Regions from separate parts of the Gudongella oleilytica genome, predicted to be linked through region 1. Evidence: riboswitches for the same ligand, from Rfam matches in the RefSeq annotation. Region 1 holds a riboswitch; the other holds the start of a gene.
The links. A riboswitch is a leader RNA that binds a small molecule or an ion and turns the genes downstream of it on or off. The one in region 1 is predicted to bind cyclic di-GMP.

Region 1 (4,141 bases):
CAAGGAGATAATCAGAAAGGTCGATGTCAGCGAACCGTTCTCAGCAGTAGTTTTCAAGACTATCGTTGACCCGTTCGTAGGCAAGCTGACTTTGTTTAAGGTCGTTTCAGGCAAGATAACAAAGGATACAGAGGTATTCAACTCTACCAAGGATAAAACTGAGAAGCTGGGCGGCTTGTTCCTTCTAAGAGGAAAGAACCAGCTTGAGGTTACTGAGATCCAGGCAGGGGACATTGGAGCGACGTCAAAGCTCAACTATACCCAGACAGGAGATACCCTTTGCGATAAGGGTAACCAAACACTTTACGATACGATAAGCTATCCGCAGCCCACACTTTTCATGGCAGTTGAGCCAAAGAACAAGGGCGACGAGGAAAAGATCGGTACATCCCTCAATAAGCTTATGGATGAGGATCCAACATTCGTCATTGAAAGAAATACAGAGACCAAGCAGCTTCTTATCGGCGGGCAGGGAAACATGCAGCTTGCTGTTATAGTCGACAAGCTTAAGCAAAACTTTGGGGTAGATGTACTTCTTAAGAGCCCTAAGATCGCATACAGAGAGACAATCAAGGGAACTGCTTCCGTTCAGGGCAAGCATAAGAAGCAATCAGGCGGAGCTGGTCAGTATGGAGACGTTCATATAAGGTTTGAGCCGTGCGAAGAAGAATTCGTTTTTGCTGAAGAGATCTTCGGAGGTTCTGTCCCAAGAAACTTCTGGCCTGCAGTTGAGAAGGGCTTGAGGGAATCGCTTGAGCATGGTATTCTTGCCGGATGTCCTGTAGTTAACGTTAAGGCTACATTGTTTGACGGTTCATATCATGACGTTGACTCCAACGAGATGGCGTTTAAATTGGCTGCTCAGCTTGCATTCAAGAAGGGTATGGAGGCTGCAAAGCCAGTTCTTCTGGAGCCGATCGTAAAGGTTGACATAGTTATCCCTGAAGCATACATGGGAGATGTTATGGGCGATATGAATAAAAGAAGGGGAAGGATCCTTGGAATGGAGCAGCAGGCTGACGGTTCACAAAAGATAACTGCCGAGGCACCTCATTCTGAGATGTTTGAGTATGCAATAGACTTAAGAGCCATGACTCAGGCAAGAGGAAGCTTCACAATGGAATTCACAAGGTACGAGGAAGTTCCTGCGATGATTGCAGAAAAGATCATAAACGAATACAAGGCTGAAAGAGAGAATCATTAATGTCTGTCTGCCCGGCTGATCAAATCAGTCGGGCTTTTATATGGTTTACAAAAGCTTATTGTGTGGTATAATTAAGTTGACAAGTAACAGGGAGGAATCCTCTCGTTGAACTGTCAAACGATAAAGGCAAACCTGGCGAAAGCCAGGGACGCAAAGCTATAGGGCCTGAAATGGCAGCCAGCTACCGAAAGGAGAGTTTAGTGTGCGGGGTAGATCTATTTGCCTTCTGTTGGTATTTGTCTTTTTATTTGGGTTTTCGACAAGCTCCTTTGGAGACGCATCATATGATATAATCGCATCTGGAAAAGGCACTGCAATGATAGAAAGTGCTCTGTATGGTCCGGATATGAGAATAATGGTTGAAAAGAGCGGCGAAAACTACGTTTATCCCCTGACAAGAGCAGGAGAAGCCATTCCATTGCAGCTGGGGGAAGGCTTATACACCATAAAGATACTAAAGAATATTGAAGGAAACAGATATCAGGTTATAGGTACTGAGAGTGTCCATTCCATTGGAGATCCTTCATATATTGAATCGGCACAGCCTGTTTACTGGAGCGGTTCCTTGAAGCTGACTGAGCTTTCAAACGCATTGAGGCTAAGTGAGAAGACTGACACTGAAAAGCTCAGTGCGGTGTATTCCTATATAACCGGAAACATTAGCTACGACTTTGATAAGATCAACACACTGAAAGCGGATTATATTCCTAATATAGACGATACAATCGATTCCGGGAAGGGTATATGTTACGACTACGCAGCTTTATTTGCAGGACTGATGCGTCTTAATGGTATCCCAACAAAGCTTGTGAAGGGCTATAGGATCGACCTTGCTGCGTATCACGCCTGGAACGAGGTCCTTATAGACGGTAAATGGCACTTGATAGATACAACCTACGATGCAGCCTATAAGAGTGCAGGCATAGAACGGGAAATGCTTCAGGATCCAGTCGATTATACAAAAACTAAAGAGTATTAAAATAACGCTGAATAAGCGTTATTTTTTAGGGTAAAAGACAAAGAAAGTCAAAGTCAGGAAGGAGTTGATCATATGGCTGGACTCAGCAACAACATTGAAAGCTTTATCAAGGAGCTGTTGGAGCAGGCTGACGGCATTATTGAGATACAGAGGAATGAACTGGCCAACTATTTTGATTGTGCACCATCTCAGATCAATTATGTTTTGAGTACGAGATTCAGCCCATATAAAGGATACTATATCGAGAGTAGAAGAGGCGGCGGTGGGTATATTAAGATAGTAAAAGTAAGGCTTCAGGATGACCTCAACATCAACAACATACTGAAGAACATCCTTGGAGATTCAATAACTGAGCATAAGGCTAATGAGATCATAACAGCACTTAATGAGGAAGGCATAATAAATAAGAAAGAGGCGGAAATTGTACGTGCTGCTATAAGCGATCGTGCATTCGACTGCGATGCAAGGAGCAAGAATGCCATAAGGGCTTCTGTCTTGAGGAATATACTACTGGTGCTTATAGATTAAATAAGGAGAATGGTCATGCTTTGCGAATCGTGTAAAAAAAGAGAAGCAAGAGTGCATTATACGGGAGTAATAAATGGATTAGTTGAGGAGCACCATCTTTGTGAGATATGTGCAGCAGGTATCCAGGACCAGATAGGAGGTAAATTTCCGCTTCACAAGCTTTTTGAGGGATTAGCAATAAATACCAGATGCCCCGAATGCGGGTTGAGCTATGAGAAGTTCAAGGCAACGGGCAAGCTTGGATGCGCAAAATGCTATGAGGCATTTGGAAATGAGCTTAAAGGCGTGATCAAGGGTATACATGGACACACTCAGCATAGGGGAAAGATGCCGAAAAGAGGTTTCCCGAGATTGAAGCTGAAAAAGGATATCGAGGAGCTGACCCGACAGCTGGAGCAGGCTGTCTCGGCTGAGGAGTATGAAAAAGCAGCTGTCATCAGAGATGAGATAAAGAGGGTCAGGGAACAGCTGGAGCTTAAGGACAGAGGTGAGAGCAATGACTAAGTGGCTTTCAGACGCCGATTACAATGATGTTGTTGTAAGCACCAGAATAAGGGTAGCAAGGAACCTTAGGGAGCATCCATTTCCAATATATGCCGACCAGCAGGAGGCAAGAAAGGTTCTTGAAATAGTGAGGGATGCTATCGACAGCTCCTTTGAGGAGGGCAGCTACAGGCATTTTGAAATGTCGTCCCTGGAACCCAGAGAAAGAATGAGACTTATGGAGGAGCATCTGATCAGCCCCGTATTGGTAGAGCAGTCTGAGAAGAGTGGTTTTTCCGTAAGAGAAGATGAGAAGGTAACGATAATGGTCAACGAGGAGGATCACATAAGGCTTCAGACTCTTTTGCCGGGCTTGGCTCTTGCTGAAGGGTGGGGGCTTTGCTCCCAGGTTGACGACGCTCTTGAGGATAAACTGGATTATGCCTTTGATGGAGAATACGGATATCTGACGGCTTGTCCCACAAATACCGGAACAGGACTGAGAGCATCTGTAATGCTCCATATGCCTGCTGTATCCATAACAGGACACATCGGGGGAATAATAGATGCTTTGAAGAAGATAGGTCTTACCATAAGAGGGATATATGGCGAGGGTACTGAGGCTGTAGGCCACCTGTATCAGGTTTCCAATCAACTCACCCTTGGTGAGACTGAGGAGGAGATTCTGGAGAAGCTTGAGCGTGTGGTCCATCAGCTTATCACGAGAGAAAGGAATACGAGGCTGTTCCTGCTTGATAAAAAGAATCTGGAGTTTCAGGACAGAGTTTACAGGGCTCTTGGTGCATTGCGATATGCAAGGACCATCTCCTCCCGTGAGGCTATGGAGCTAATATCTGTGATCAAGCTTGGGTGTGATGTATCTTTGCTGGAGGGCTATAACGGCAGCGATTTGATAAGGGAAATGATAGAGATAAAGGCAGGAAGCA
Region 2 (4,141 bases), 860 kb from region 1:
AGCTGGGTTGATTTCCGGATTAGCTTCAATGTATTCCATTAGTACATCAGACAGTAATCCGCCTTCACCAACAAATGGCTTATTAGCAAACATTGTATAACCATCACCGCCTACAGCCATGAAGTCATTTGTCACAACCTTGTAGGTCTTTGCAGGATCAAGGGCTTCATCACCTATCATTACCTCAGTAACTCTTTCCCCTGCAGGCTTGCCTGCATCAAAGGTATACTTCATTCCACTTACATGCGGGAATTGTCCGGCAGGAGCAGGAAAATCCTTGACGCCGTGCTCAATTGCTGCCTTTAACTCGGCACCAGTTACATCTATTACTGCCAGAGTATTTGTGAATGGGAAGGATGTCAATACTTCATTAACGGTTATATCACCCGCATCAATGGATGCTCTTATACCACCGCCGTTTGTAAAAGCTACATCTGCTCCGGTAGAGATTCTCATGGCATCTGTAATAAGATTTCCAAGGTTTGTTTCACCAGCTCTTACATGCTCTCTTACACCATCAAGCTCCACAAGTGTCTTTCCTACAACAACACTTACGATTGGGTCGTTTACGGCTTTAGTCTCTGCTATCATCGAGACTATTTCCTCATCCGCTTCAAGTGTTGCAGCTTCTTCGTAAGGCATCAAGCTGGCAGTAGCTTTGGTCAGCTCACCATCAGTTATTTCCATTTTTACAATACCAATATTCTTGGTGTATGACTCTGCCTGTACTATCAGAGTACCATTAACCAAATTCCCTTCAGGAAGAAGAGTATGGCTGTGACCATCAACTATAAGGTCTATGCCCTCAACTTCGTTGGCAAGCTTTACTGATGTATTAACAGAGGAAGCATCGTCTCCAAGGTGGACTAGCGCTATAATGATATCAGCTTTATCCTCAAGTTCATCCACCATTTCCTTCCCGGTTTCAACAACATCCAGGAATTCTATTCCTTCTGTATTTTTAGGGTTTGACTTGTATTTGGTTTCATCGGTCCCTAATCCAAAAATACCAACCTTTAATCCATTGTCCATTGTATAGATCACGTAAGGATCAAAATCTGAATCCCCACTATCCTCATGGACTATATTTGCGCCAAGAATTGGAAATTCTGCCATTCCCTTAAGTTTCATCAATTGCTCGTAACCATAATTGAAATCATGGTTACCTGGAGTCATTGCATCAAAGCCCATTGCGTTCATGATCTCCACCATCTGCTCACCACTTGTCAGATTGACGATTGTAGTACCATGAAGTGCATCTCCTGCATTTAGAAACAGAAGATTTGGATCCTCTTCCTTAAGAAGATCTACCTTGGTCTTTAGCTTAGCAAAGCCAAGCTCCTTGCTGCCAGCATTTTCCTCTACTCTGCCATGAACGTCATTCACATGAACTATCGTAAGGGTCTGCACCTCCTCTGCAAATGCAAACTGATCAGGAATCAGCACAAGTCCTAACAATAACACAAATGACAATGCAAAGCTTATTACTCTTTTGTTTCGTAACATTAGCTCTCCTCCTTTTTTTGATCATTATTTCTAACACTCTTTGTATACCCTAATAAAGAGCAATTACCATACAAATAATTGAAATATGTCATTTTTGATAAGCTGTTTAACCATTTATTACTGTGGTATAAATAAGGAACAAGGGACACATAAAGGGCGAACCAAGCGAAAGCCTGGGGCGCAAAGCCAGAATCTAAAGCCTTAAGGCAATGATCGTGCGGCTGCTGTGTTTATTACATAGCAGCCTTACGCCTGTTTAAATATAATTGTACTATCTAACAAAACTTAATAAAACAAGGCAATATAAGAGTGAGGCGTGCTTTTTCTTTGTTACGCCTTCAAGCTGCTATGTATGATAGCAGCTTTTTGTATTTAAGGGGTTGGTGTATATGAATGTGTACTGTTTATGATTTGCAAAACTAAAAAATGAAAATGAAAGGAGAGAAAGTCATGAAACTAGGCATAAGAAAATTTCTGACCATCCTTGTAGCTTTATCAATGATATTAAGCATGCATGTATCTTTAGCTGCAGCAGGTGGCGGTAATCTTGAGCTTGGAGACCCTTATGAGTTCCTTGTTAAGTTTGAATGGAAAGGAAACGACTGGGAAGCAGAGGGAAACTCCAACGGTGTAACTGTAACGGGTAGTGCAATCAGCGTAAGCTTTAAAAGTGAAACACCCATATATGCAGTTGTAATTAAAGGGGCTACCGACAATGACACCGTATATTTTAATGGTGTTTACAGGGGAGAATTAGATAATTTAGGTTTAAGTAATCCTGGTGGAAACCCTGATATTTCCAATATATCCTTTTACACTATGACGGATGAGGAGCCTTGGGAAGGCACTATTAAGATAATAAAATCATTTGAAGAAGGTGATGATCATCCACTTTATGGGGTCTCGTTTACATTAAGTGATGGCCAAGGTTTCTTAGTTGATGAATCAACAAACAGCGACGGTGAAGCTGTATTCGAGAAGGTACCTGCTGGGACCTATACTTTAACAGAAAATGTTCCTCAAGGTTATACCAGCAGCCTTGGTAATGGTATTACAATCGAGCTTCCAGATGCTGCTGATAACCAAAATTATTTAGAAATTAGCGTTAAAAATTCCTTAATTGATGATGAGGAGGAGGAATTTGGAAGTTTGAAGGTCCACAAAGGGATCATGAGAATTAGCGGCAGCGTTGATGCAAATCTTGGCGATGGAGAGTTTAAAGTCAGACTGACAAGCCCACAGGGCGAAGACAGTGAAGTTAGAGAGCTTACAATTAAAAACCCTGCTGATCATGTAGTGTTTGAGGACTTGCCATTTGGAATCTATACTTTGGAGGAAATTGATGCATACCATCCTGAACTTGAGTTCAGCGACTACTATTTTGCGAATTCAGGAAATCAGAATCATGATGTGATAAGCAATGAGGTGACAATAGACAGCGAGAATGAAATCGAAATCTGGCTTATCAATAAGGTTGGAGATCCCTGGGAAGGAAATATCCGAGTAATCAAATCAATCCCAGGGGTACAGGCACCTAATGAATTGCTTGAAGGCTTCGAGTTCACACTTTCAGGACCTAACGATTATGAAGAGACTGCATCAACTGATGAATATGGCGAAGCAGAATTTACAGGACTTGCAGAAGGAGAATACCTCCTGGAGGAAGATGACTACGTGGGTTACACTTCAAGTATACCTGATGGTTTTACTATAGATCTTCCTTATGATGCAGATGAAGAAAATGATAACTATGCTATAGTTAGAGTTACTAATACACCAATACCTGATGATTGGAAAGGTGTAATAAGAGTCGAGAAAAGTATAACTGGTGAGGATGATCCTGATCTTTCGGGTATTGAATTCACATTATCAGCTGAGGGTATGCAAGACTTAACCCAATCAACCAACTCTTCAGGTATCGTCGAATTCATAAACCTACCTGAAGGGATATATACCCTTACAGAAGATGTTCCTGAAGGCTATAGATCATCTCTGCCTAGTGAAGGTCTTGAGATAGAACTCCCTGAGGAAGCAAATGAAAATGACATAGTTACCGTTCAGGTAACGAACAGATTAATTCCAGATGCTGAGCTTGGGGAAATTGAAGTTGCTAAGATCGTACAAAACAGGTTAGGTAGTACAATGACCAGCGACAATACAAGATTCTACTTCGAACTTCAAATGCTTGGAGAAGGCTGGATAACAATAGATTCTGGATCGATCCTGGGCAATGGCACTCTTGTATTTAATAATCTTGAGGATGGAGAATACAGAGTCAGAGAGGTAAATATTGACGATGATTTCAATTTGATCTCTCCAAATAACATTTTGGTCGAGATTGAAGATGGTTCCTCTGAGGAAGTTGAATTTGTGAACAGAGAGAGACCACTCCCACCGGATGATGATGACGATGACGAGGAAGAAGAGGATGAACCGGAGGATGAACCGGAGAATGAACCGGAGGTTCTTGAAATAACAGTAGTAGAACCCATTCCTGAAGCAACTCCTACTCCTGAGCCTGAGCCAGTTATAGAGGTTGTTGAAGAAGTAATACCATTAGCAACACTTCCTAAGACCGGCACATTTGATTCTTCTACACTTGGCGGAATAGGTGCAGCACTTCTTGGGCTTGGAT

Region 2: it holds a riboswitch for cyclic di-GMP, as region 1 does, so the genes downstream of both, EC328_RS01690 (MSCRAMM family protein) here and EC328_RS09040 (transglutaminase-like domain-containing protein) in region 1, are expected to answer to the same signal.

The regions. Positions count from the first base shown of each region.
Region 1 covers NZ_CP035130.1:1,861,115-1,865,255, reverse strand. The annotation lists gene fusA (elongation factor G) at 1-1,204, shown strand, start outside; cyclic di-GMP riboswitch class I at 1,320-1,393, shown strand; gene EC328_RS09040 (transglutaminase-like domain-containing protein) at 1,407-2,183, shown strand; gene EC328_RS09035 (CtsR family transcriptional regulator) at 2,256-2,711, shown strand; gene EC328_RS09030 (UvrB/UvrC motif-containing protein) at 2,727-3,215, shown strand; gene EC328_RS09025 (protein arginine kinase) at 3,208-4,141, shown strand, end outside.
Region 2 covers NZ_CP035130.1:363,495-367,635, reverse strand. The annotation lists gene EC328_RS01695 (5'-nucleotidase C-terminal domain-containing protein) at 1-1,506, opposite strand, end outside; cyclic di-GMP riboswitch class I at 1,652-1,735, shown strand; gene EC328_RS01690 (MSCRAMM family protein) at 1,957-4,141, shown strand, end outside.